2 regions of the Gordonia amicalis genome follow, and region 2 is predicted to be linked to the other one. Evidence: riboswitches for the same ligand, from Rfam matches in the RefSeq annotation. Region 2 holds a riboswitch; the other holds the start of a gene.

Region 1 (11,632 bases), 2.6 Mb from region 2:
CTGCTCGCCGACCTGGATCAGGCGCTCGGCTGAGCCCTCGCACCGGGCTCTCCTGCCGGCCGGTCGTCGCGGTGGCCGTCACGCTGCCCGGGCCGGGCGCTCGTGCCGGAATCTGAGTACGGCAAGGGCCACCGCGATGGGCAGGACACTGACGGTCAGCATGGTGAGTCGCACGGCGTCGGAGAAGTCCGTTCCCAGGTCGAGGCCGCCCACCTGCTGCAGCAGGTTCGGGTCGTATCCGACGCCACCGTGGCTCTGCGCCACCGCGCTCCGCGCGGCGTCCACAGCCTCTTGTCCCTGTGTCACCGTCAGACCCCGCTGCTCGGTGTCGGCGAGCCATTCACGCTTGAAGAACGCATTCAGGAGGAGCAGGTACACGGTGGGCCCGAACGCGTAGCCCGTCATCCCGAAGGCCGTCTGCACCGAGGCCACTGTTCCGGACTGACCACTCGGCGCATGCGCGAGCACCGTCTCCGACACCGACGTGGAGCTCACCATTGAACCGAGGTTGTACATCCACACGGCCATCACGAGCAGCCACAACGCCATCGTCGGGCTGACCGTGACCGCCATGAGCAGCCCGGCGGCCGCCATGGTCGCCAGACCGGCGACCATCACCGGTCTCGGCGAGAACTTCTCCATCAGACTCCCGGACATGATCAAGGCGCCGGCGATCAGCAGCGAGCCGGGAAGGAACAACAGTCCGACCGTCTGCGGTGACAACGCGAGCACCACGCTGCCGTACTGCCCCAGGACGATGCTGAGCCCCGCGATCAGGAAGTTGAGTGTGAAGGCCGCCGCGAGCGCCACCGTGAACGTCCGGTTGCCGAAGAGTGACAGGTCCAGCGCCGGTTCGGGAGTGCGGCGTTCGTGGCGGACGAAGAGCACCGCGCCGAGGACGCTGACGAGCAGCGGCAGCCAGGTCTGGGGCCGGAGCACGCCGTTCTGCGCGGCCGCGAGTCCGATGACGAGGGTCAGGAGTGCCACCCCGATCAGGACGATGCCGATCACGTCCAGCTTGGCACGCTCCTGACGAGGCGACTCCGGGACGAACCGTGCCGTGAGCAGCATCGAGACCACGGCAAGCAGTGGTGCGACCAGGAACACGAGCCGCCAGCCGAGACCCGTCACGGCCCAGCCTGTCAGAGCCGGGAGCACCCCGCAGAGAACCATCTCGATGGCGACGAAGATGCCGATGGCCTTCGGTCGCTGCTCTTCGGTCACCGACGTCTTGAGGAGGGCCAGCGATACCCCGAGCAGGGCCGCCATGCCCAGGCCCGCCACGACGCGCATCGCCAGGAGGAAGCCATACCCGGGCGAGAGCATGGCGAGCACATCGGCGACGGCGACCACGGCCAGTCCCGACATCAGGAGTCGTCGGAGTCCGATCGAGTCGCCGAGATTTCCCGCGCCGAGGACGGACGCGGCCATGACCAGCGTCGACATTCCGCCCAGCAATCCGACACCGGTAGGCGGGACGTCGAGTTCCCGGCTCACCTGCGGCAGATTCAGGCTCAGCACCAGTGGATCGACGGCCGTGATCGTGAAGGCCAGGGACAGCGCGAAGATGATCGGCAGAATGCTCGTCTGGGTTGTCGACCGCTCCGCAGGCACCCGCTACGCCTCCCTGCCCCTTCGCCCCGACGTTCATCGACTCTAGCGCCGACCTTCATGGCCGGAGGCGAGATTGCGGGAGGGCGTGCTCACCGGAGGGTCAGTTCACGATGTCTGCGAGGGGGATACCGAGCGCGTTGAACACGGTCCGTAGTTTGAACTGCGTCTCGTCGAGTTCCGCCTGCGGGTCGGAGTGTTCGACGATGCCGCCACCCGCCCAGGTGCGCAGACTCCGACCATCGGCCGCGAGCTCGGCGCACCGGATGCTGACCATCCATTCGCCGTCGCCGACGGCGTCGCACCAGCCGACCGTGCCCGCGTAGAAGCCACGATCGCCCTCGACCTCGCGGATGATCTGCGCGGCAACGTCACTCGGGGTTCCGCACACTGCGGGTGTGGGTCCGAGGAGTAGTGCGAGGTCGAGTGCGGTGACCGCCGGATCGCGCAGCGTCGCGCGGATCGGGGTGGCCAGATGCCACATCTCGCCGGTCGACTCGAGCTGTGGTGTCGACGGTGCGTCGACCTCGTCGCAGAGGTGCCCCAGGCGTTCGCGCAGATGGTCGACTACGAACGCGTGCTCGGCGAGATCCTTTGTCGACGCGGCCAACTCGTCGGCGGTCGCCCGGTCGACGGCCGGGTCGGCGGACCGTGGTGCCGAACCCGCGTAGGGATGGCAGGTCACGGTCGAACCCGACTTGCGCAGCAGCGCTTCGGGACTGGCGCCGAGCAGCCACGAACCCGAACCCGTCGCGGCGCCGAGGTCGACGCCGAAGGCGTTGTGCCCCGCGTTGCCGCCGGCGAGTGCGTCGAGCAACTCCGCGGGCCGGATCTGTTCGTCGAGCACCAGGTCGACGCTGCGCGCGAGCACGACCTTCCCGACGTCGCCGGCGACGATGCGCTTGACCGCATGCGCGATGCGTTCGCGGTGCTCATCCCTGTCTGGGTGGCTCACGGTCGACACCGCTCGGCGCGACAGCGGCGCACTCCCGGACAGGGGCGCCTCGCCGGTGCGGAGCCGCGCGGGAGCCACCAGCGCCGCGGGGTCGCGGGCATCGAACGGGATCGCCCCGGTCAATGACCCGACCTCACCCGCCCGCAGCGCGGCGGACGCCTCGTCGACGTCGGTGAACGACCCGACCACCCCTTCGCCCCGCACGGTGCCGTGGGGACGCGACAGCACGAAGACCTCACTCGATGACACAACAGCTAGGGTACAGGTAAGCCTGTCCTAACTTCGAATCACGGTGATCCTAAATTGACACCCTCGGGCGGGATCCGCGAACCTTGTCGCAGGTCATGAGTGCCAGTGACAAGCCCCGGCTCGCTGGTCGGCAACCCTCCTCCGCGGTGGGGTGCTCCGGGTGACGACCTGGCTGCGTTCGAACCCGAACGCGGCAAGTGTGGATTCTCGAGGAGTTCTCGTCATGACTGCTGTGCTGTCGGCACCCGTCACACCCGCCCGTCCTGTCCGCGATGCACCGGTGTTCGCCGACCGTGGGCCGTTCATCCCCGCGCTTGCAGCGGTCGTCGGCTCGGATGCACAGGTCCCCGTCGCCGCCGGGCGCAGCGTCGGTTACGCCAATCTCGACTACGCGGCGAGCGCGCCGGCGCTGGCGTCGGTCGCCGCGCAGGTCGCCGAAGCCCTCGGCGAGTACGCGAGCGTGCACCGCGGCGCGGGCCACCTGTCGCAGATCACCACCCGCCGATACGAGGCCGCGCGTGAGACCGTCCGCGAGTTCGTCCGCGGCCGCGTCGACGACACGGTCGTCTTCACCCGCAACACCACCGACGCGATCAATCTCGCCGCCCACATCACTCCCGGCGACGTCGTGGTCCTCGACATCGCGCACCACGCCAGCCTGCTGCCGTGGTGCGCACCGAAGGACGACCGCACCCGCGCCCGCGTGGTGACCGCCTGCAACACGATCGAGGACACCCTCGTGGCGATCGACGCCGAACTCGCCTCGCAGCCGGCCTCGCTGCTCGCGGTGACCGCCGCGTCGAACGTCACCGGTGAGGTCCTCCCGATCGGCCGGCTGGCCTCCATCGCCCACCGCCGTGGCGCGCGCATCCTGGTCGACGCGGCGCAGCTCGTCGCGCACCGTCCCATCTCGATCGTCAGCCACGGCATCGATTACCTGGCCTTCTCCGGCCACAAGGCGTACGCGCCGTTCGGCGCCGGGGTCCTCATCGGCCGTTCCGACTGGTTCGACGCCGCCGACCCCTACCTCGCCGGCGGAGGCGCGACCGCCGACGTCGACCTCCCTCGCGGCGGCAACACCGCCGGCGCCACCTGGCACACCGGCGCTGCTCGTCACGAAGCCGGTTCGCCGAACGTGCTCGGTGCGGTGTCGATCGCCGAGGCGTGCACCGCGCTGGCCGAGCTGGGACCCGAGGCCATCGGTTTCCACGAACTCCGGCTCAGCGAAAGGCTCGACGCCGGACTGGCGCGCATCGACGGTGTGCGACCGCTGCAGATCTTCACCGACTCCACCGACCGCGTCGGCATCGCCGGGTTCACCGTCGACGGCGTCGCGCCGCGGGCCGTGGCGGAGTACCTGAGCGACGAGCACGGAATCGGCGTGCGCGACGGCAAGTTCTGTGCCCACCCGCTGCTCAAGCGGCTCGGTCATCCGGAGGGTGCCGTCCGTGCGAGCTTCGGAGCGGGCACCACCTCCGACGACATCGACCGCCTGCTCGACGCACTCGCGTCGCGCTGCGTCACCACGACCATCACCCGACCCGAACTCGACGAGGGGTACCCGGCATGACCATCGAACTCTCCACATCGCCCACCGCTGTCACCATCGGTCGTCCGGGCTTCCAGGTCGCGGTCGCGGGAGATGCTGTGGCATTGACTTTCCCGATCGTCGTGCGTCGTCAGACGCTGCGGGACGCCCAGCGTGCACGCGCGCTGCTGCGGGCGGGCACCCACGACCAGGCGAATTTCGCGGTCGCCCTCGAGGTCGAGGTGGCCATCGCGCCGCACGCGGCGTCGGCTCGCGCCGCCGTTGAGCACGCCGGTTCCTCCACCGACGACTCGGAGACCATCCGCTACGTCGGCACCGCCCACGGTCTGATCACGCTGCTGCGCGACATCTACGTCGCCGAGGTCGCCGACGCCGTGATCCTGGTCCCGATCGACGGTTCGGCCACCGACCGTCGAATCCGCGAGCAGGTGCTGCCGGTCTTCGCCGACGTGCGTCACCGCGTCGCCTGACGACGCCGGAGCGAAACGCAACGACCGCCGACGACAGCATGTGTCGTCGGCGGTCGGTGTACGACTCCTGAGGTGGCGTCAGCCGCGCGAGGGCTCGTTGGCCTCCTCGGGATGTGCCGCGAGACGGTCGATGGCCTCCTGGGCGACCTTCTCGGCAGCCTCCCGGCCGACCCAGCCGCCCGGCTGGACCTCCTTGCCGGGCTCGAGGTCCTTGTAGTGCTCGAAGAAGTGCGAGATGGGGCCCAGTTCGAACTCCGACACGTCGGAGATGTCCTTGATGTGGTCCCAGCGCACGTCACCCGCGGGCACGCACAGCAGCTTGTCGTCGCCGCCGGCCTCATCGGTCATCGTGTACATACCGACGATGCGGGCGCGCACGATGATGCCGGGGAACACCGACTCGGGCAGCAGGACCATCGCGTCGAGCGGGTCGCCGTCCTCGCCGAGGGTGCCGTCGATGTATCCGTAGTCGGCCGGGTAGCCCATCGAGGTGTACAGGTAGCGGTCGAGGTAGACCTTGCCCGTCTCGTGGTCGACCTCGTACTTGTTACGGCCACCTTTGGGGATCTCGATGGTCACATCGAATTCCACTGTTCCTCCTGGCAGTTGCGGATCGGGGGTGTGATCGCCCGGGCGGCCCAGATGGCCGCGCGTCGCAACAACGATACTGTTAGTCCGACGACCTCGGACTTCGTACCCCCGCAGTTCGCGGGTGTGGCGGATGTCCGGGTCGCTCACATCCGACATTCCGGCCGGGTGGTGCGCCGACCAGTGGCGTCGTCACCGTCGGTGTGCAGTTCGAGAGATCCGGAGGCTTCGTGGGCGCATCCACCAGACCCGCAGGTCGCGAAGGCAGACCCCGCAGTCGCAAACTCCTCTGGTGGACGATCGCCGCAGTCGTGATCCTCGCGCTGGCGTCGACCGCGGCAGTGGTCGTTGCACTCCGGCTCGACAAGGAGGCCGAGCTGCCGCCGGGAATCCCGCCGCAGCCCGCCGCGATCTCCGTCGACCCGCGGATCGACCCGGTCGTCGCCTCCGCCCCGTCGCCGACGCCGGCCGGGGTGTCCCGAGCGATCGCACCTGCACTGCGGAATCCGGCGCTCGGCGTCCTGAGCGGCATGATCTCCGACTCGCTGACCGGCGAGATCCTGTGGTCGCGCAATCCCGACCGTCCGCGTATCCCCGCGTCGAACGACAAGGTGCTCTCGGCCGCCGCCTTCCTGGAGGCGATGCCGCACGACGCGCGGGTGACGACCACCGTCGTCGCCGGGTCCGACGGACAGGTGATCCTCAGGGGTGCCGGCGACCCCACGCTGTCGGCGCAGCCGGCCCGCGCGGACACCTTCTACAGCGAGCCCGGCCGCATCGCCGACCTCGCCGACCAGATCAAACAGGCCGGGATTCCGGTCTCCTCGGTCGCGGTTGATCTCAGCGCCTTCTCGGGTCCGACGATGGACCGCACGTGGGACCGTCGAGACATCCAGGGCGGCGACATCGCCCCGATCGAGTCGCTGATGGTCGACGGCGCCCGGCTCGAGCCGCTCGACGAGTACTCACCCCGCTCGGCGACGCCCGGAATCATGGCCGGGGAGGCGTTGGCCGCCGCGCTGGGTGTGGACGCACCGGTGACCGAGGCATCCGCACCCGCGGGCGACCGCGTCATCGCGCAGGTCGAGTCCGCGCCCCTGGTGACACGGGTCAACGACATGCTCCGCCACAGCGACAACGTGCTGGCCGAGACGCTGTCGATCGAACTCTCGGTGCATCGCGGTGGACCGGCGACCCTGGCCGCCGGAGTCGACGCCGTCGAGCAGGTCCTCTCCACCACGTTCCCCGACCAGTGGGAGGGCACCACACTGGCCGACGCGTCGGGCATCTCCTACGCCAACCGCACCACCCCCGCGTTGCTCGACGCGGTGATGACAGCGGCCAGCGGACCCTCGCGGCCGGCGCTGCGACCGATGCTCGACGGACTGCCGATCGCCGCCGGCACCGGCACCCTCGCCGACCGTTTCCCGATCGCCACCACTCCGGGTGCCGGATGGGTGCGCGCGAAGACCGGAACACTGACCGGGGTCAGTTCGTTGACGGGCATAGTGCAAACGATCGACGGCCGCGTGCTGTCGTTCGCCCTGATGTCCGGCGGCACCTCGCCGGCGGACGCGAGACCCGCCCTCGACGCCGTGGTGGGCCAACTCAGAGAGTGCGGGTGCCGATGAGCATGCCTGGAACCGACAGCAAGACCGAGGTCGAGCCGGTGAGTGAGGACACTCGCCTGAGCATCGGGTCGCAGATCGACTGGCCCCTCGCCGCTTCGACCGCGAAACGCCTCGTCCGGTCCGGCCCCAAGACCACGGCCTACACCTACGAGGCCGCGCAGGCCGAACTCGGCGACGCGGCGACTCGGGCGGAGGCACCGGTTCGCGAGATCACCGGTCTCGCCGACGGACTCCGCATCCCGACGACCCGCATCCTCGACCGGCCGGGCTGGATCGACGCGGCCTCCGACTCGATGCGATCGATGCTGGGGGCCGACGCCGCCGGCACCGACGTGGGTTCGCACGGCCTCGCCGCCAAGTTCGGCGGTGTCCAGGCCGGGGGTCTGCTGGCCTTTCTCTCCACGGCCATCCTCGGCCAGTACGATCCGTTCACGCCCGACCCGGAGACCGGTGAACCCGGCGTGCTGATGGTCGTGACACCCAACATCATCAACGTCGAACGGCAGCTCAAGGTCGTGCCGTCCGACTTCCGGCTGTGGGTCTGCCTCCACGAGGTGACCCACCGCGTGCAGTTCTCGGCCAACCCGTGGCTGCGTGATTACATGCAGGACAACGTCGCCGTGCTCACCTCCGAGACCGGTGAGTCGGCCACCGAGATCGTCACGCGGATGACCAAGGCACTCAGGGGGTCCGAACCCCGCGAGAAGGGCATCATCGGCGCGATGCAGCTGCTGCAGAGCCCTGCGCAGTTCGAAGCCTTCCAGCGGATGATGGTCCTGGGCACGCTGCTCGAGGGCCACGCCGATCACGTGATGGATGCCGTCGGCCCGGCGCACGTCCCGTCCGTCGCGCGCATCCGCACCGCATTCGACAAGCGCCGCAAGGCACCGCAGAACCCGGTTCAGCGCATCATCCGCGCTCTCATCGGCATGGACGCCAAGATCGCGCAGTACATCCGCGGCAAGGCCTTCGTCGACGAGGTGGTGGAAACCGTCGGCATGGATCGGTTCAACACGGTGTGGACCTCACCGGACACGATGCCGCTCCCGGACGAGATCGACACCCCGCAGGCATGGATTCGACGCGTGCTGTGACGCGGGTGGTCGCGGAATTCGCGACCACCTGGCTCGACGGTCCGCGCTCATCGGTCTGTGTCGGGCTGTCCGGCGGCGCGGACTCGCTCGCCCTGACGGCGACGGCCGTCGGCGCGGGACTCGACGTCACCGCGCTGGTCGTCGACCACGGTCTCCAGAAGGGTTCCGCCGGCGTCGCCGCCCGCGCCGCCGAGACCGCACGCGGACTCGGTGCGGACGCGCGCGTGCTCGAGGTCAGGGTCGGGACCCGCGGGGGACTCGAAGCCGCTGCCCGGGACGCACGGTACGCGGCGCTCGACGCCGCCCGGGAAGGTCGACCGGTACTTCTCGCGCACACCGCCGACGACCAGGCCGAGACGGTACTGCTCGGACTGGCACGCGGTTCCGGGGCACGATCGATCGCCGGCATGCGGGCGTGGAAGGCGCCATGGGGGCGGCCGCTGCTGCCGGTCCGCCGAATGCAGACGCTGGCCGTGTGCACCGAACTCGGCCTGGCGATGCACCACGACCCACACAACCGCGACCCACGGTTCACCCGGGTGCGGTTGCGGGCCGAGGTGATCCCGTTGCTCGACGACGTGCTCCGGGGCGGCGTCGTCGACGCGCTGGTCCGAACCGCGGACGGCCTGCAGGACGACAACGACGCCCTCGACGGCTGGGCGGAGACGGTATGGGGGAGTGCCGCGACAACCGGCGGGCTCGAGATCGCACCGCTGCACGATCTGCCGCGAGCTGTGCGGACCCGGGTGATCCGCCGCTGGCTGCTCGACATCGGGGCGACCGAGCCGACGCACCGGGTCATCGGCGCGGTGGACCGGCTCGTCGTCGGGCCCGCAGCCGGGGGTGCGCAGGTGGCGATCGGCGGCGACCCGGGCGTGCGGACCGTCGTGGAACGTGTCGACGAAAAGCTGACGGTCCGCCTCACCGAGAGGTGAGACGGACCGTCGTGTCGTCGATTCAGCGCATCACCGCTTCTTGGGCGGCGTGAACGGCGAGTTGATCGTGTTGAAGTAGTGGATCGCTGCACCGATCAGCGTGCCACCGCCGCCGATGGCGAGACCGACGAGGCCGCCGACTGCAGCCGCCGGCGCGACTCCGGCGAGACAACCCACGACTGGCGCAGCGAGCTGCAAGACCGTGCAAGCGAATACTCCGCCAACGATCGCGCCGATGATTGTGCCGACCAATGACGAGACGCTCGTGCCCGCACTCAGCTGCTGCTGGAAGCGTGTCAGCGCCTGGTCGTCCCGCTCCTGACGGGTCTGAGGTGCGGCGACCTGGTGCCGGGCGATGCCGCGGACCTTCTCCACCTCCACCGGATTCACCGGCACAGCTCGCGCCGCATTCTTGGACGGAATCAGCGTGACTTTGTTTCCGGCCTCACGTGCGTCGATCGGGAATTGCAGGTACTCGCTGCGATAGGCGAGGGGCATGCGGAAAAGCTCCGTGCCGGATAGATCCCGAATCGACAAAGCCCCGTTTTCCGTGCTCGCCGACGCATTGTGAAGGGTCAGTGTCAGCGACGACGCATTCCACGACGCGTCGTAGGTGGGGATTCCGGGTTTCTTCGGTGCTGCCTGTGCGGTACCGGCCAGGGCCGTGATCGCAACTGTGGCAAGAGATATGGCAACGGCGACCAATGTTCGCGTGCGGATACGCGACAAGGCCCCGTCCTGTCGATCTGTTGACATAAGAGATAGAACTTTCCGTGGAGGGGATAGTTCCCCAAGGGGGTGTCGGGGAACTGAGAACGATCGTATTCGCAGGGGGTGACATTCCCTGCATCACCCGCGGTGACACGGGGCTCATTCACGTTCACAAACCACATCGCGTAATAGTCAGGTAATGTTTCACGAGTGGCCGATGTTACTGTTCGTTACCCCACTGTGACGCAGTTGAGCGGGTGGAGTCGTCGTTTAGTACGAACAACTGACACTCGCGTCAGCCCGATGTCGGCCCGCAGTTCGCACCCGTCGTCCATGTGACCCGGGAAACATGACAAGCTGTGAAGGTGCAGTCTGCAGACCCCTATGCCGCTGACATCGATGCTGTTCTGATCACCGAGGAACAGATCCGGCAGCGCACCGTCGAACTCGCCCGGTCCGTCGCCTCCCGTTACGCCGAGATCGAGGACGACCTGGTCCTGATCGGTGTGCTCAAGGGCGCGGTCATGTTCATGACCGATTTCGCCCGTGCCCTGCCGATCCCGTCCCAGCTGGAGTTCATGGCGGTGTCGAGTTACGGGTCGTCGACCTCCTCGTCGGGCGTCGTGCGAATTCTCAAGGACCTCGACCGCGACATCGAGGGACGCGACGTGCTGATCGTCGAGGACATCATCGACTCCGGCCTCACGCTGTCGTGGCTGATGAAGAACCTCGCCACGCGTTCGCCCCGCAGCATCGAGGTGTGCACGCTGCTCCGCAAGCCCGAGGCCGTGCGGTCGCCGGTGCGCGTCGCCGACGTGGGCTTCGACATCCCGAACGAGTTCGTCGTCGGATACGGACTCGACTACGCCGAGCGATACCGGGACCTGCCGTACATCGGGCGCCTCAAGCCCGCGGTCTACAGCAGCTGACCCGTCGGCGTCCACGCGACGCCCGCGCGTCGTGGCGGTGGATCTTCCGCGGGAACGGTTTCACCAGCGTGATCGTTGACCGGTAGCCTCAATGTGTACGTCGATGGGAAGGACATGGGAACGGAGTGGGCGCCGGGACTCGATCCCGCGCGCCGGTCGGACCCCCACCAACTGGCATGAACCGTAAGACAGTCTTCCGCAACCTCGCCATCCTGGCGCTCGTCCTGCTCGCCCTGTGGGGCTGGAGCGTGATGAGCAACTCCGACCGCGAGTACCGGGGCGTCGACACCTCCGTCGCGCTGGAGCAGCTGAACAAGAAGAACACCAAGTTCATCAGCATCGACGACCGCGAGCAGCAGCTGCGCATCGAGCTCAACTCCCCGATCAAGGTCAACGACGCCGACGCGGACAAGATCAGCACCAAGTACCCCGCACAGGCCGGTGACCAGATCTTCGACGCGGTCCAGAAGACCGGCACGAAGTACACCACCAATGTGAACGAGCAGTCGGTGCTCTGGCAGATCCTCATCTTCGTGCTGCCGATGATCCTGCTGTTCGGTCTGTTCTTCTTCGTGATGAGCCGCATGCAGGGCGGCGGCCGCGGTGGCGTCATGGGCTTCGGCAAATCGAAGGCCAAGCAGCTGAGCAAGGACATGCCGAAGACGACCTTCGCCGATGTCGCCGGCGCCGACGAGGCCGTCGAGGAGCTCTACGAGATCAAGGACTTCCTCCAGAATCCGGCGCGCTATCAGGCGCTGGGCGCGAAGATCCCGAGAGGCGTGCTCCTGTTCGGCCCGCCCGGAACCGGCAAGACCCTGCTGGCGCGCGCGGTTGCCGGTGAGGCCGGTGTCCCGTTCTTCACGATCTCCGGCTCGGACTTCGTCGAGATGTTCGTCGGTGTCGGCGCCTC
Region 2 (11,632 bases):
GCGCCATAGCCGAAGGTCTCACCGCCGACAACCCGGCTCTCGGAGATTCGTCGCGCACCCGCGCCGGGCGCAGCGAGTTGCTCAGCGCCTGCCGGACCGCGAAGGAAGAGATCGCCTACGGCGGTGCGGGATCCGGTGGCACCGAGGGTTCGCCGGTGACGCTTCCGGGCGGTTCGGGACGGGTGTCGCTGACCGAATCCCATGTCGCGGGCGCCGTCGAACCGATGGTGCGTGAGGCACGCGAGGTGTTCGACCGCTATGTGGCCGACGTGGCCGCGCGAGGCATCAATCCGGACGCAGTGGTCTTCGTCGGTGGTCTCGCCAATCTGCCCGCGGTCCGGGAGATCACCCAGGGGCATGACTTCGACACAGTGTGCCCGTCCGCCCCGGAACTGGTGGCAGCGACGGGTGCGGCGCTCCTCGCCGGTGAGAGTGGTCCGAGCACCGCGCGACTGGCCTTCATCGGTGGTCGTCCGCAGCGTGAGTGGCTCTCGGCCATGCCGCTCGCGGTCGCGGGCGCGATCATCGCCGCGGCACTGATCACCATCTACGCGGTCAGCTCCTCGTTCGCCGAACGACAGGTCACCGAGCCGTCGCCGTCGGTCGACAGTGTCCCGGCGGTCGCAACGACGAGCGAGCAGCGATCCGATCCGGTGCCCACGACGTCGGCTCCGGTGACGCGCGTCCCAGACCAGCCCGTCGAGCAGACCTTCGAGCAGACCTTCGAGCAGCCGACCGTGCCCCAGCAACCGGTTCCGACACCGGACCGGGACGCTCCGGGCTGGGCCACCACAGAGTTGGCGCCGACCTCGCCGTCGACCGGTACGAGCACGCGTACATTGTCGCCGTATCCGTGGCCGACGCTGCCGTTCGCTCCGGGCACGACGCCGCGCATCCCACCGGATCTGTTGCCGAAGGAGCTACTGCCGTCGAGTCCGGCGCCGACTCCTCCTCCGCCCGATCACTCGGCCACGCCGCGGGCGGAAGCACCTGCCGCTCCGTCGTCAAGCAGCCCGGTACCCGTCCCGCGCTGAGCGCCGAAGAACGGGGACCGGCTCAGGCGTCGCGGCGGGCCAGTTCGACCGTGCGCTTGAGCAGGTCGCTGATGGCGTCGAATTCGGTGAGAAAGCCGTCGTGCCCGGTGTCGGATCGCACGACCTGCAGACCGCCGACGCAGTTGCCCAGCTCTTCGGCGAGCTCGGCCTGTAACCGCAAGGGATACAAACGATCCGAGTCGATCCCGCCGACGATGACGGGGACCGTGCACTCGTTGAGCGCCTTCTTGATGCCGCCGCGGTTGCGGCCGACGTCGTGGTGGTTCAGGACCTCGGTGAGCACGACGTAGCTGCTCGGGTCGAAGCGCTGCATGAGTTTCGACGCCTGGTGCTCGAGGTAGCTCTGCACGGCGTACCGGCCGCCGAGCAGCGGCTGCTCGTCGCCCTGCGGTTCGTTGGCGAAGCGCTCGTCGAGCTCGGGCTCACTGCGGTACGACAGGTGCGCGATCTGACGGGCGATGCCCATCCCGGTCAGCGGTACCTGTCCGGTGCCGTGGTAGTTTCCGCCGTTCCAGGCCGGGTCGGACTTGATGGCGGCGATCTGGGTGGTCTGGATGCCGATCTGGTCGGCGGTGGCACGGGCGCCGACGGCCAGCACCAGTGCGCTGCGGACGCGCTCGGGGTATTCGATCGCCCACTCGAGTGCACGGGCTCCGCCCATCGATCCGCCGAGAACTGCTCCGACGCTGCGGATTCCGAGACGGTCGAGGAGAGCGACCTCGGCGCGGACCTGGTCGAGGACGGTGATCTGTGGGAATCGCGAACCCCACGGCCGACCGTCGGAGGCGAGCGACCCGGGACCCGTCGATCCCTTGCAGCCGCCGAGGACGTTGGCCGAGATGACGCACCATTCGTCGGTGTCGATGGCCATGCCCGGACCGATGAGGCCGTCCCACCAGCCGGGCGCCTCGTGCTCGTTGTCGGCGGGACCGGTGACGTGGGAGTCGCCGGTGAGTGCGTGCAGGGTGAGGATCACGTTGTCGCGGGACGGCGACAACGTCCCCCAGCGCTGGAACGCCAGGGTGACGTTGTCGATCCGTTCGCCGCTGTCGAGAGGCAGCGAGCCGATGCTCATGCCGACGAGCTTCCCGTCCGGGACCGATTCCCAGTCGGGCTGATCAGACGCTTGCGCGTTCAGGTCGATACTCACCGACAAAATTGCCTCACCTGTCTCACTTGGCGGCTGCGAAGCCCTGTTCGAGGTCCGCCAGGATGTCGTCGATTCCCTCGATCCCCACGGCCAGGCGAACAAGTCCCGGGGTGACACCTGCGGCGAGCTGCTCCTCGGGGGTCAGCTGGCTGTGGGTGGTCGAGGCCGGATGGATGACCAGCGAGCGGACGTCGCCGATGTTGGCCACGTGGCTGTGCAGAGTCAGCGCGTCCACGAACTTCTTGCCCGCGTCCACACCGCCGGCGATCTCGAAGGAGATGATCGCACCCTGTCCCTTGGGGGCGAGTTCCTGGCCGCGCTGGTACCAGGGCGAGGACTCGAGGCCGGCGTAGGCGACGGACTCGACCTGCGCATGACCCTCGAGGAACTTCGCGACCTTCTGCGCGTTGGCGACGTGACGCTCGATGCGCAGGCTCAGGGTCTCGAGGCCCTGGGCGAGCAGGAAGGCGTTGAACGGGGCGATGGCGGCACCGGTGTCGCGCAGCCACTGGACGCGGGCCTTGAGTGCGTAGGCCGGCGCACCGAGGTCGGCGAAGACCGCACCGTGGTAGCTGGGGTCCGGGGTGGTGAAGCCGGGGAACAGGTCCTTACCGTCGCGCTGCACACGCCAGTCGAAGGTGCCGCCGTCGACGATCACGCCGCCGATCGCGGTGCCGTGTCCGCCGATGTACTTGGTGGCCGAGTGGACGACGACGTCGGCGCCGTGGGCCAGCGGGTTGATCAGGTACGGGGTGGCGACGGTGTTGTCGATGATCAGCGGCACGCCGTTGCGGTGTGCGACCTCGGAGACTCCCTTGATGTCGAGGATCTCGTTGTTGGGGTTGGAGATCGACTCACCGAAGAACGCGCGGGTGTTCTCGCGGACGGCGGCCTGCCACGACGCCGGATCCTCGGGATCCTCGACGAAGCTCACCTCGACGCCGAGCTTCGGCAGGGTGTAGTGGAACAGGTTGTAGGTGCCGCCGTACAGACGCGGGCTGGACACCACGTGACCGCCGGTCTCGACGATGTTGAGGATCGAGTAGGTCTCGGCGGCCTGCCCGGAGGCCACGAGCAGAGCGGCGACGCCGCCCTCGAGGGCGGCGATGCGCTGCTCGACCGCGTCCTGGGTCGGGTTCATGATGCGGGTGTAGATGTTGCCCGGCTCCGCGAGACCGAAGAGGTTCGCCGCGTGCTGCGTGTCGTTGAAGACGTAGGAGGTGGTCTGGTAGATCGGCAGAGCCCGGGCATTCGTGGCCGCGTCGGCGGTCTGGCCGGCGTGGATCTGCTTGGTTTCGAAGCTCCAGTTGTCGGCCGGATTCGTGCCCTCGTTGGCATCAGACATGACGATTGATCACTTTCTACGGTCGGCAGGGCCAAATTCGACCCTGTTGGGGTCCGACCTTCGGACCCGCGCTTGCCGGGGCTTCGCTGCTGCGATCCCAACCCGGTCATCACCCGGAGCACCCCACCGCGGTTGGAGGGTTGCCGATCAGCAAGCCGGGGCTTGGCGCTGATACTCATGACCTGGCGACAAGGATATAACACGGATGTGAGTGCCTGAGAACCCTCCCGGTCACGCCGAGTCGAACCCCTCACACTGCCTCCGAACCGTGTACTGAGCGTGTGGTCCGAGCGGTTGAAATCGGTCAAACGGCACGGCGAATCCCCAGTACAGCGTCGTTAGCGCTTCTCAGCATCATGTCAGGTTCTTCGTCGTCGCCTTAGGGTTCGGGCAACCCCGGCGGGCTTCCGCACTGGCATGGTCCGGGTTCATCGAGGAGAACACCTCATGGCTGCGCTGGCGCACCTCCGCTCTCGACGGATCTCCGTCCTCGTCGCCTCTGCAACCGGTTTCGCGGTGGCCGTCGCCCTATGCCTCCCCGGTGACGCCCTCGCGGAGGCATCCGAGTCCTGCGGAGCGGGGGCGGTCGTGATCGCCGCCGGCACCAACGACCCCGAGGGGCAACACCTGGTCGGGGTCACACAGCGGTACCGAGGGCTCGGGCCGGACGGGAATCCGGACCCGGACTCCGAGTATGCGGGCGACAACGGATACACGATCATCTACGCCGACTATCCGACGACGCTCTGGCCGCTGGGCGCCACGGGGTACGACTCGAGCGTGGCGCAGGGAAACGCGGCGACCACATCGGCGATCGCCGGCTACCAGACCCGGTGTTCGGGTAAGCCGGTCGTCGTCGCCGGGTACTCGCAGGGTGCCCGGGTCGCGGGTGATGTCCTGGCCGACATCGGCTCGGGTCCGGTCGAGGTCGTGGCGACCGACGAGAACGGCGACCCACTCCTCGACGAGGACGGCAATCCGATCACCGTCGTCATCGACCCGGACGGGATCAGCGGCGAGTTGTACTCCGACCCGCGGCAGGCCGGCGACAAGACCGGACGCGGCATCGAACTGTCCCTGATCGGCGTGATCCCGGGGCTGACGATGTCCGGTCCGCGCGGGACGAGCGGGACCGACGCCGGTTTCGGTGAGCTCGAGGGTCGGGTGGTGTCGGTCTGTATCGAGGGCGACCCCATCTGTGACCTGCCCGATCCCATCCACGACCCGATCGGTGCGATCGACGGGCTCCTCGGTTACCAGGTCAAGCACTTCCTCTACCCGTACGCGATGTACCGGGACCCCGCGTCCCAGTGGGCGACGCGACCGGTCTCGTGCAACGACGCGGGGACGGTCTGCATGGTCGGCGCGAAGTCGGCATTCGCCGAGCTGGTCCAGGGCTGGGCATCCGACCTCGGCTACACCGGCGAGATCGGCGACTTCCTGTCCGGCCGTCCGACGGTCGGCCTCCCGCTCGGGATCACCCTGGCGAACCTGCAGCCCGTCGTCCGCCTGGTCCAGGGTGTCCTCCCGCCGCTGCCGCAGCTCGGTTACGGCGCCTACCTTCCCGACCTCTTCGTCTTCGAGGACATCCTGCAGGGCATCGTCAGCCTGTCCCCGGCGCGACTCATGCGCGGTGTGACCGCGCTGGCCGCCAGCGTTCGCAGCATCGTGCTGCTGCCGGTGAACGCCGTGCGGTACTGGGCGGGCGCGATCGTCGGACCGACCGTCACGTCGCAGCCGAACACCTTCACCGTGCTCGCCGACGACGACTCCGAGGTGCCGGTGACTCTCGCCCGAACCTTCGCCGCCGTCGACGACGATCCCGAGACCAGCGGACCGGAGGTCGAGGCGACCCACGGCGGTTCCGGCATCCCGGCCGTCACCGAGGTGGCGAGCGGTCCGTCCGGAGTCGACTCTTCGGCGGATACGGACACCTCGGCGCCTGCGTCGGCCGCCGAACCCGACGACGGCCCGGCCGGCGGCGGAGACGGCACCGACCCGTCCACCGGTGGCGGTGATCCGGGCGTGACGCGGTCGGAGACCGATTCCTCCGACGCGCCGTCGTCGGACGCCGGGACCCCGGGCTCCGATCCCGACGGCGGCTCCGGCAGCGCCGACTCCGGGACCTCGAACCCGGACGGCTCGGACTCGGGCAGTTCCGGCAGCGGCGGGTCGGATTCGAGCAGCGGTTCCGGCAACAGCGATGGCGGATCGGACAGTTCGTCGAGCGGGGACTCGGGCTCCGAGTAGTCCCGGCAACCTCCAAGGAATCGATCGCCCAGCGATCGGGCAGGCGGGCGGGGTCGTCGGCCCCCTGTGAAGCAACTCACCGGGTCCGGGGGAATTGTGGTCTCCATGGGCCGGTTGGCATGAGGCGTGCCTGACGCTCCCACGACGACCACCGGTGCGCCGGACGACCTCGTTCCGAAGGTGCTCGACGACGCATCGTCGAAGGTGCAGGAGCGTCCCTCGTCGACGATCTCGAGTCGTGCCCGCCGGTTGACGATCCTGGCGTTCGCGCTGGGCGGTTTCGGCATCGGGACCACAGAGTTCGTCGCGATGGGTCTGCTCCCGAACATCGCCGGTTCCCTCGGTGTCTCCGAGCCGACCGCCGGCCACGTCATCTCCGCCTACGCGCTCGGCGTCGTCGTGGGTGCTCCGCTGATCGCGGCGCTCACGGCGCGCATGTCGCGGCGGGTGCTCCTGATCGCGTTGATGGTGGCGTTCACGATCGGCAACCTCGCGACCGTGCTCGCGCCGTCGTACGGACTTCTACTCGTGGCGCGGTTCGTCGCCGGTCTTCCGCATGGTGCGTACTTCGGCGTCGCGGCGCTGGTCGCCGCGCACCTCGCCGGTCCGCGGAATCGGGCCAAGGCGGTCGGGCAGGTGATGCTCGGTCTCTCGGTGGCGAACGTCGTGGGCGTGCCCGCGGCGGCCTGGCTGGGGGAGACGTTCGGGTGGCGCACCGCATTCGCGATCGTCGTCGTCATCGGCATCGCGACCGTCGTCGCACTGGTCCGTGTGCTGCCGACCCTGTCCGGCATGACGATCACCGACCCGCTGACCGAACTCGGGGCACTCAGACGAACGCAGGTGTGGTTCACCCTGGTGATCGGCGTCGTCGGGTTCGGCGGGATGTTTGCGTTCTACACCTATCTGAACTCGGCCCTGACGTCGGTCACGGGACTGCCGGTCTCCGTCGTGCCCTTCGCCCTGATGCTGTACGGACTGGGCATGGTGACCGGGAACTTCGTCGGCGGCTACGCGGCCGATCGGAGTGTGTCCGTCGCCATCCTCGCCGGCCTGTTCACCAGCGCGGTGACTCTCGCCGCCTTCGCGGTGCTCGCCGAGAATGCCTGGGCGGCACTGATTCTCACCTACTTCGTGGCGCTGACCGGATCGACGATGCTGCCGGCTCTCCAGACGCGGCTGATGGACGTCGCTGCCGACGCGCAGACACTGGCCGCCGCCCTCAATCATTCGGCGCTCAACGTTGCCAACGCCGCGGGCGCGTTCCTCGGCGGCGTGGTGGTCTCGGCCGGGTGGGGGTTCCTGTCGCCGTCGGCGATCGGCGCGGTGCTCGCCGTCGGCGGAATCGCCGTCGCGGTTGTCGCGATCGCCACCGCTCGGCGACGGCCGGTCGGCGCCTGAGCGGTCGGCTGCTGTTCGTCAGCCGTTGGACGGGGGAGTCGCGATGGTCTTCGACAGGTAGAGCGGTTCGCCGAGCTTGTTGATCAGCTCGAGTTGCGTCTCGAGGTAGTCGATGTGCTCTTCCTCGTCGGCGAGAATCTTTTCGAGGATGTTCGCGCTCGTGATGTCGCCCTTCTCGCGGCACATGGCGATGCCCGGGCGGAGTCGCTCGACGACCTCGACCTCGACGGCCATGTCCGACTCGAACTGTTCCCGGATGGACTGCCCGATTCGGAGCGGCAGCAGTCGCTGATAGTTGGGCAGTGCGTCGAGGAAGAGGATGCGGTCGGTGAGGATCTCGGCGTGCGTCATCTCCTCCATCGACTCCGCGCGGGTCTTCGCTGCGACCTCGGTCAGACCCCAGCTCGCCTGCATCTTCGAGTGGAGGAAGTACTGGTTGATCGCGGTCAGCTCGCTCGTGAGCTGCTCGTTGAGTAGTGCAATGATCTCGTCGTCGCCACGCATCTGACAGCCTCCCGTTAGCCGATTGTCTGGTGACGAAGTTAACACGGCAAAACGCCCCGCGCGTGTACTCGCGCGAGGTTGTGACTGGAGTTGTCAGTGTCGGATCATGCAGCGCTCGTCGAGGTGGCCGCCCTTTCGCTCAGGATGCTGTCGAGTTTCTCCAGGCAGGTTCCGCAGCCCTCGCCCGCGCCACACCGATCACTGATGTCGTCGACGGTGTAGGCACCGGCATCACAGTGCTCATGTATTTCGTCGACGGTGACGGCGCGGCATATGCAAACGAACATCTTCGGACCTAACGTAGTGCCTGGATTAGGTAATGCTTACATATTCTCCTCGGTGAGCACAAGGGTTGCCTTACCTCCATTTCGTCTCAATCGGAGACCCGTAGACCCGTCTCGGGAGGTATGCGGCGGGCGCGGGATCTGTCGGACCGAATCCGTACTATGTGGCCTCGTGCCACTCTCCATCTCCACGGTCAACGTCAACGGAATCCGCGCGGCGGTCAAACATCGTTCCGAGAACAACCGCGGCTTCCTGCCCTGGTTGGAGGACTCGTCGCTCGACATCGTGCTGTTGCAGGAGGTACGCGCGAGCGAGGACCTCGCCCGGGACGCCCTGGCTCCCGCTCTTCAGGCGGGCTGGCATCTCACGATGAGCGAGTCGGCGGTCAAGGGGCATGCCGGTGTCGGCGTGCTCACCCGCCGGGCGCCGGACGCCGTCCGGATCGGTTTCGGGAGCGCCGAGTTCGACGAACTCGGTCGCTATCTCGAGGTCGACCTCGACACCGATCTCGGACCGGTGACCGCGGCCAGTCTGTACCTGCCCAAGGGTGCGGCGCTCACCGACGCCGAGAAGGACATCGCCAAATTCGAGGAGAAGGCGCGGTTTCTCGACGAGTTCGGCGACCATCTCGGTCGGCTCGTCCGTCGTCGCCGGCACGTCGTCGTCGGTGGCGACTGGAACATCGCCCATGCCGAGGCGGACATCAAGAACTGGAAGGGCAATCTCAAGAGCCCGGGCTTCCTGCCGCACGAACGCGCGTGGGTGGGCGGGCTCCTCGAGACCGGCTGGCGTGACGTCTCCCGTGAGCTCCATCCCGGTGAGAGCGGCCCGTACTCGTGGTGGTCGTGGCGTGGCAAGGCCTTCGACAACGACTCCGGCTGGCGGATCGACTATCAGCTGACCAACCGCTCGCTCGCCGAGCGGGCGGTCAAGACCACCGTCGACCGGGCGGCCGCGTACGACCTGCGGTGGTCGGATCATGCGCCGGTCACCGTCGTCTACGAGTGAGGCGGGCACCCGCGTCAAAGGGCTTTGCGGGTCTGCGAAAATGGACCAATGAGTTCTGACGCCTCCGCATCCGGTGCCGCCCGACCGCGCGTGCTGTCGGGAATCCAGCCGACCAGCGATTCCTTCCACCTAGGTAACTACCTGGGTGCGGTCCGCCAGTGGGTGGCCCTGCAGGACGACTTCGAGGCGTACTACTTCATCCCGGACATGCATGCGATCACGGCGTCGTTCGATCCGAAGACCCTCGCCGATCGCACGCGTCTGTCGGTCGCTCAGTTGCTGGCCGTCGGCGTGGATCCCGAGCGCTCCACGATCTACGTCCAGTCGCACATCCCGGAGATCGCCGAGCTGACCTGGGTGCTGTCGTGCATCACCGGTTTCGGTGAGGCGAGCCGGATGACACAGTTCAAGGACAAATCGGCCAAGCAGGGCGTGGACGCGGCGGGTGTCGGGCTGTTCACCTATCCGATCCTCATGGCCGCGGACATCCTCGCCTTCCAGGTGGATCAGGTGCCGGTGGGCGAGGACCAGCGTCAGCACCTCGAGCTCACGCGCGATCTGGCGCAGCGTTTCAACTCGCGTTTCGGCAAGGTCCTCAAGGTCCCCCAGGCATACATCGTCAAGGAGTTCGCGAAGATCTACGACCTCCAGAACCCGACCGCCAAGATGAGCAAGTCGGCGGAGTCCGACAAGGGCCTCATCAATCTGCTCGACGAGCCGAAGAAGTCTGCGAAGAAGATCCGTTCGGCGGTGACCGACACGGAGACCGAGATCCGGTTCGACCCCGAGAACAAGCCGGGTGTGAGCAACCTGCTCACCATCCAGTCGGCGTTGAGTGGCACTCCGGTGGACGTCCTCGTCGACAAGTACCAGGGCAAGGGGTACGGCGACCTCAAGGTCGAGACCGCCGACGTGCTCACCGAGTTCGTCACGCCGCTGCGTGGCCGCGTCTCCGACTACATGGACGATCCCGCGCAGCTCGACGCGATTCTCGCTCGTGGCGCCGAACGCGCTCGGTCGGTGGCCTCGGCGACCCTCGAGTCGGTCTATGACAAGGTGGGATTCCTGTCGCCGAGGCGCTGACACAGTCCTGAGTTCGACCTCCTCGGCGATTCGACGAGGAGGCGTGCGGTGAGTTCGGTGGTCGATTCGGGGAAGTCACTCGTCACCCGTGCGAAGTCGATCTACGAGGACCGGCGTGAGCGCTGGACCTGGCTCGACCACGTCGTGCGGACGGTGGACCGCTACAACGACCGCCGCGGAAATCTCTACGCGGCGAGCATCAGCTTCAACGGCATCCTCGCGCTCGTCCCGATCATCATGGTGGCGTTCGCGGTCGCCGGCTTCGTGCTGGCCCAACAGCCGGAGGTGCTGCAGGAGATCCAGGACGCGGTCGTGGAGAAGATGCCGGGGCAACTCGGCGATCAGGTCTCCGACATCATCACCTCGGCCATCGACTCCCGTACCACGGTGGGTGTGGTCGGCCTGCTCGGTGCGGCGTTCACCGGCATCGGCTGGATCTCCGGGGTCCGTACCGGAATGACCGAGATGTGGGGTGGTCGAGTACAACGCAACGCGGTCATGTCGAAAGTGTGGGATCTGGTGACCTTCGCCGGACTCGGCGTCGCCTTCGCGGTGACGATGGCCGTGACCGCGCTGGGCAATTCGGGTCTCACCAAGACTGTGCTGGGGTGGGTGGGCCTCGACGACGCGTCGTGGGCGCCGATCCTCGTGCGGGTGGTGTCGACCGCGGTCTCGATCCTCGCGACCTGGGCGTTGTTCACGTTCATCATGGCGCGGCTTCCCCTGGTGCAGTTGCCATTCCGCAACACCCTGAAAGCCGGACTGATCACCGCGGTCGCGTTCGAGATCGTCAAGACGGTCGGCGGGCTCTACCTCCAGTCGGTGCTGAGCAGCCCGGCGGGTGTGGCATTCGGCCCGATCCTCGGTGTCATGGTGTTCGCGTACCTCGCGTCGCGCATCGTGCTGTACGCCGCCGCCTGGTGTGCGACCGACCAAGCGAACGAGGAGTTCCAGGTCGAGGAGGACCCCGACGCGGAACTGCATCGGCCAGTGGTCATCTCGCCGACGGTCGAGGTGAGTCCGACGCCGCGTCCGGCGGCACTGGCGGCCGCGGCGGGTGCCGGCGCGGCGATCGCGACGCTCGTGGGGGTCGTCCGCAGGCGTTGACGTACCCACCGCCCTTCTGAGCAGAAGCAGGTGGGTGGATCACCTGCGGCCGAAAAGCCTGAGTCCCAACAGCAGCAAGACCACGGCGGCGAGCGCCGCGACGAGACCGATGAGGACGCGCACCGACATCGGGGAGGCGGTGTCGGAACCCGAACTCGCGAGGTGGGAGTCCGGGGACGAGGCGGCGCGCGGCGCAGTGGATTCCGCCGCTTCAGCAGTGGGGTCGACGAGATGTCCGACGGTGATCTCGGGACCTGCACGGAAGCCGTATTCGAACATCTCCCGCGCTTGATCCCAGTACATGTCGCCCTCGACCGACAATCCGTACATCTGCACGACGAGGATGCGGTGGCCGTCGCGTTCGGCCACGCCGACGAAGGTCTTGCGCGCGTCGTCGGTGTAGCCGGTCTTCCCGCCGAGCATGCCCGGATAGCCGTCCACGAG

The links. A riboswitch is a leader RNA that binds a small molecule or an ion and turns the genes downstream of it on or off. The one in region 2 is predicted to bind S-adenosylmethionine.
Region 1: linked by a shared signal. The riboswitch ahead of IHQ52_RS23195 (aminotransferase class V-fold PLP-dependent enzyme) and the one ahead of IHQ52_RS11455 (bifunctional o-acetylhomoserine/o-acetylserine sulfhydrylase) in region 2 are both predicted to bind S-adenosylmethionine.

Annotation. Positions count from the first base shown of each region.
Region 1 is NZ_CP091855.1:5,063,847-5,075,478, reverse strand. It holds gene IHQ52_RS23210 (O-succinylhomoserine sulfhydrylase) at 1-33, shown strand, start outside; gene IHQ52_RS23205 (MFS transporter) at 79-1,614, opposite strand; gene IHQ52_RS23200 (isochorismate synthase) at 1,715-2,794, opposite strand; SAM riboswitch class IV at 2,907-3,021, shown strand; gene IHQ52_RS23195 (aminotransferase class V-fold PLP-dependent enzyme) at 3,039-4,385, shown strand; gene IHQ52_RS23190 (hypothetical protein) at 4,382-4,834, shown strand; gene IHQ52_RS23185 (inorganic diphosphatase) at 4,913-5,425, opposite strand; gene dacB (D-alanyl-D-alanine carboxypeptidase/D-alanyl-D-alanine endopeptidase) at 5,734-7,053, shown strand; gene IHQ52_RS23175 (zinc-dependent metalloprotease) at 7,050-8,147, shown strand; gene tilS (tRNA lysidine(34) synthetase TilS) at 8,126-9,082, shown strand; gene IHQ52_RS23165 (DUF8020 domain-containing protein) at 9,113-9,838, opposite strand; gene hpt (hypoxanthine phosphoribosyltransferase) at 10,159-10,722, shown strand; gene ftsH (ATP-dependent zinc metalloprotease FtsH) at 10,899-11,632, shown strand, end outside.
Region 2 is NZ_CP091855.1:2,468,653-2,480,284, forward strand. It holds gene IHQ52_RS11445 (hypothetical protein) at 1-1,034, shown strand, start outside; gene metX (homoserine O-acetyltransferase MetX) at 1,057-2,211, opposite strand; gene IHQ52_RS11455 (bifunctional o-acetylhomoserine/o-acetylserine sulfhydrylase) at 2,228-3,550, opposite strand; SAM riboswitch class IV at 3,614-3,733, opposite strand; gene IHQ52_RS11460 (PE-PPE domain-containing protein) at 3,998-5,800, shown strand; gene IHQ52_RS11465 (MFS transporter) at 5,927-7,201, shown strand; gene bfr (bacterioferritin) at 7,220-7,705, opposite strand; gene IHQ52_RS11475 ((2Fe-2S)-binding protein) at 7,810-7,992, opposite strand; gene IHQ52_RS11480 (exodeoxyribonuclease III) at 8,162-8,998, shown strand; gene trpS (tryptophan--tRNA ligase) at 9,047-10,081, shown strand; gene IHQ52_RS11490 (YhjD/YihY/BrkB family envelope integrity protein) at 10,130-11,188, shown strand; gene IHQ52_RS11495 (D-alanyl-D-alanine carboxypeptidase family protein) at 11,228-11,632, opposite strand, start outside.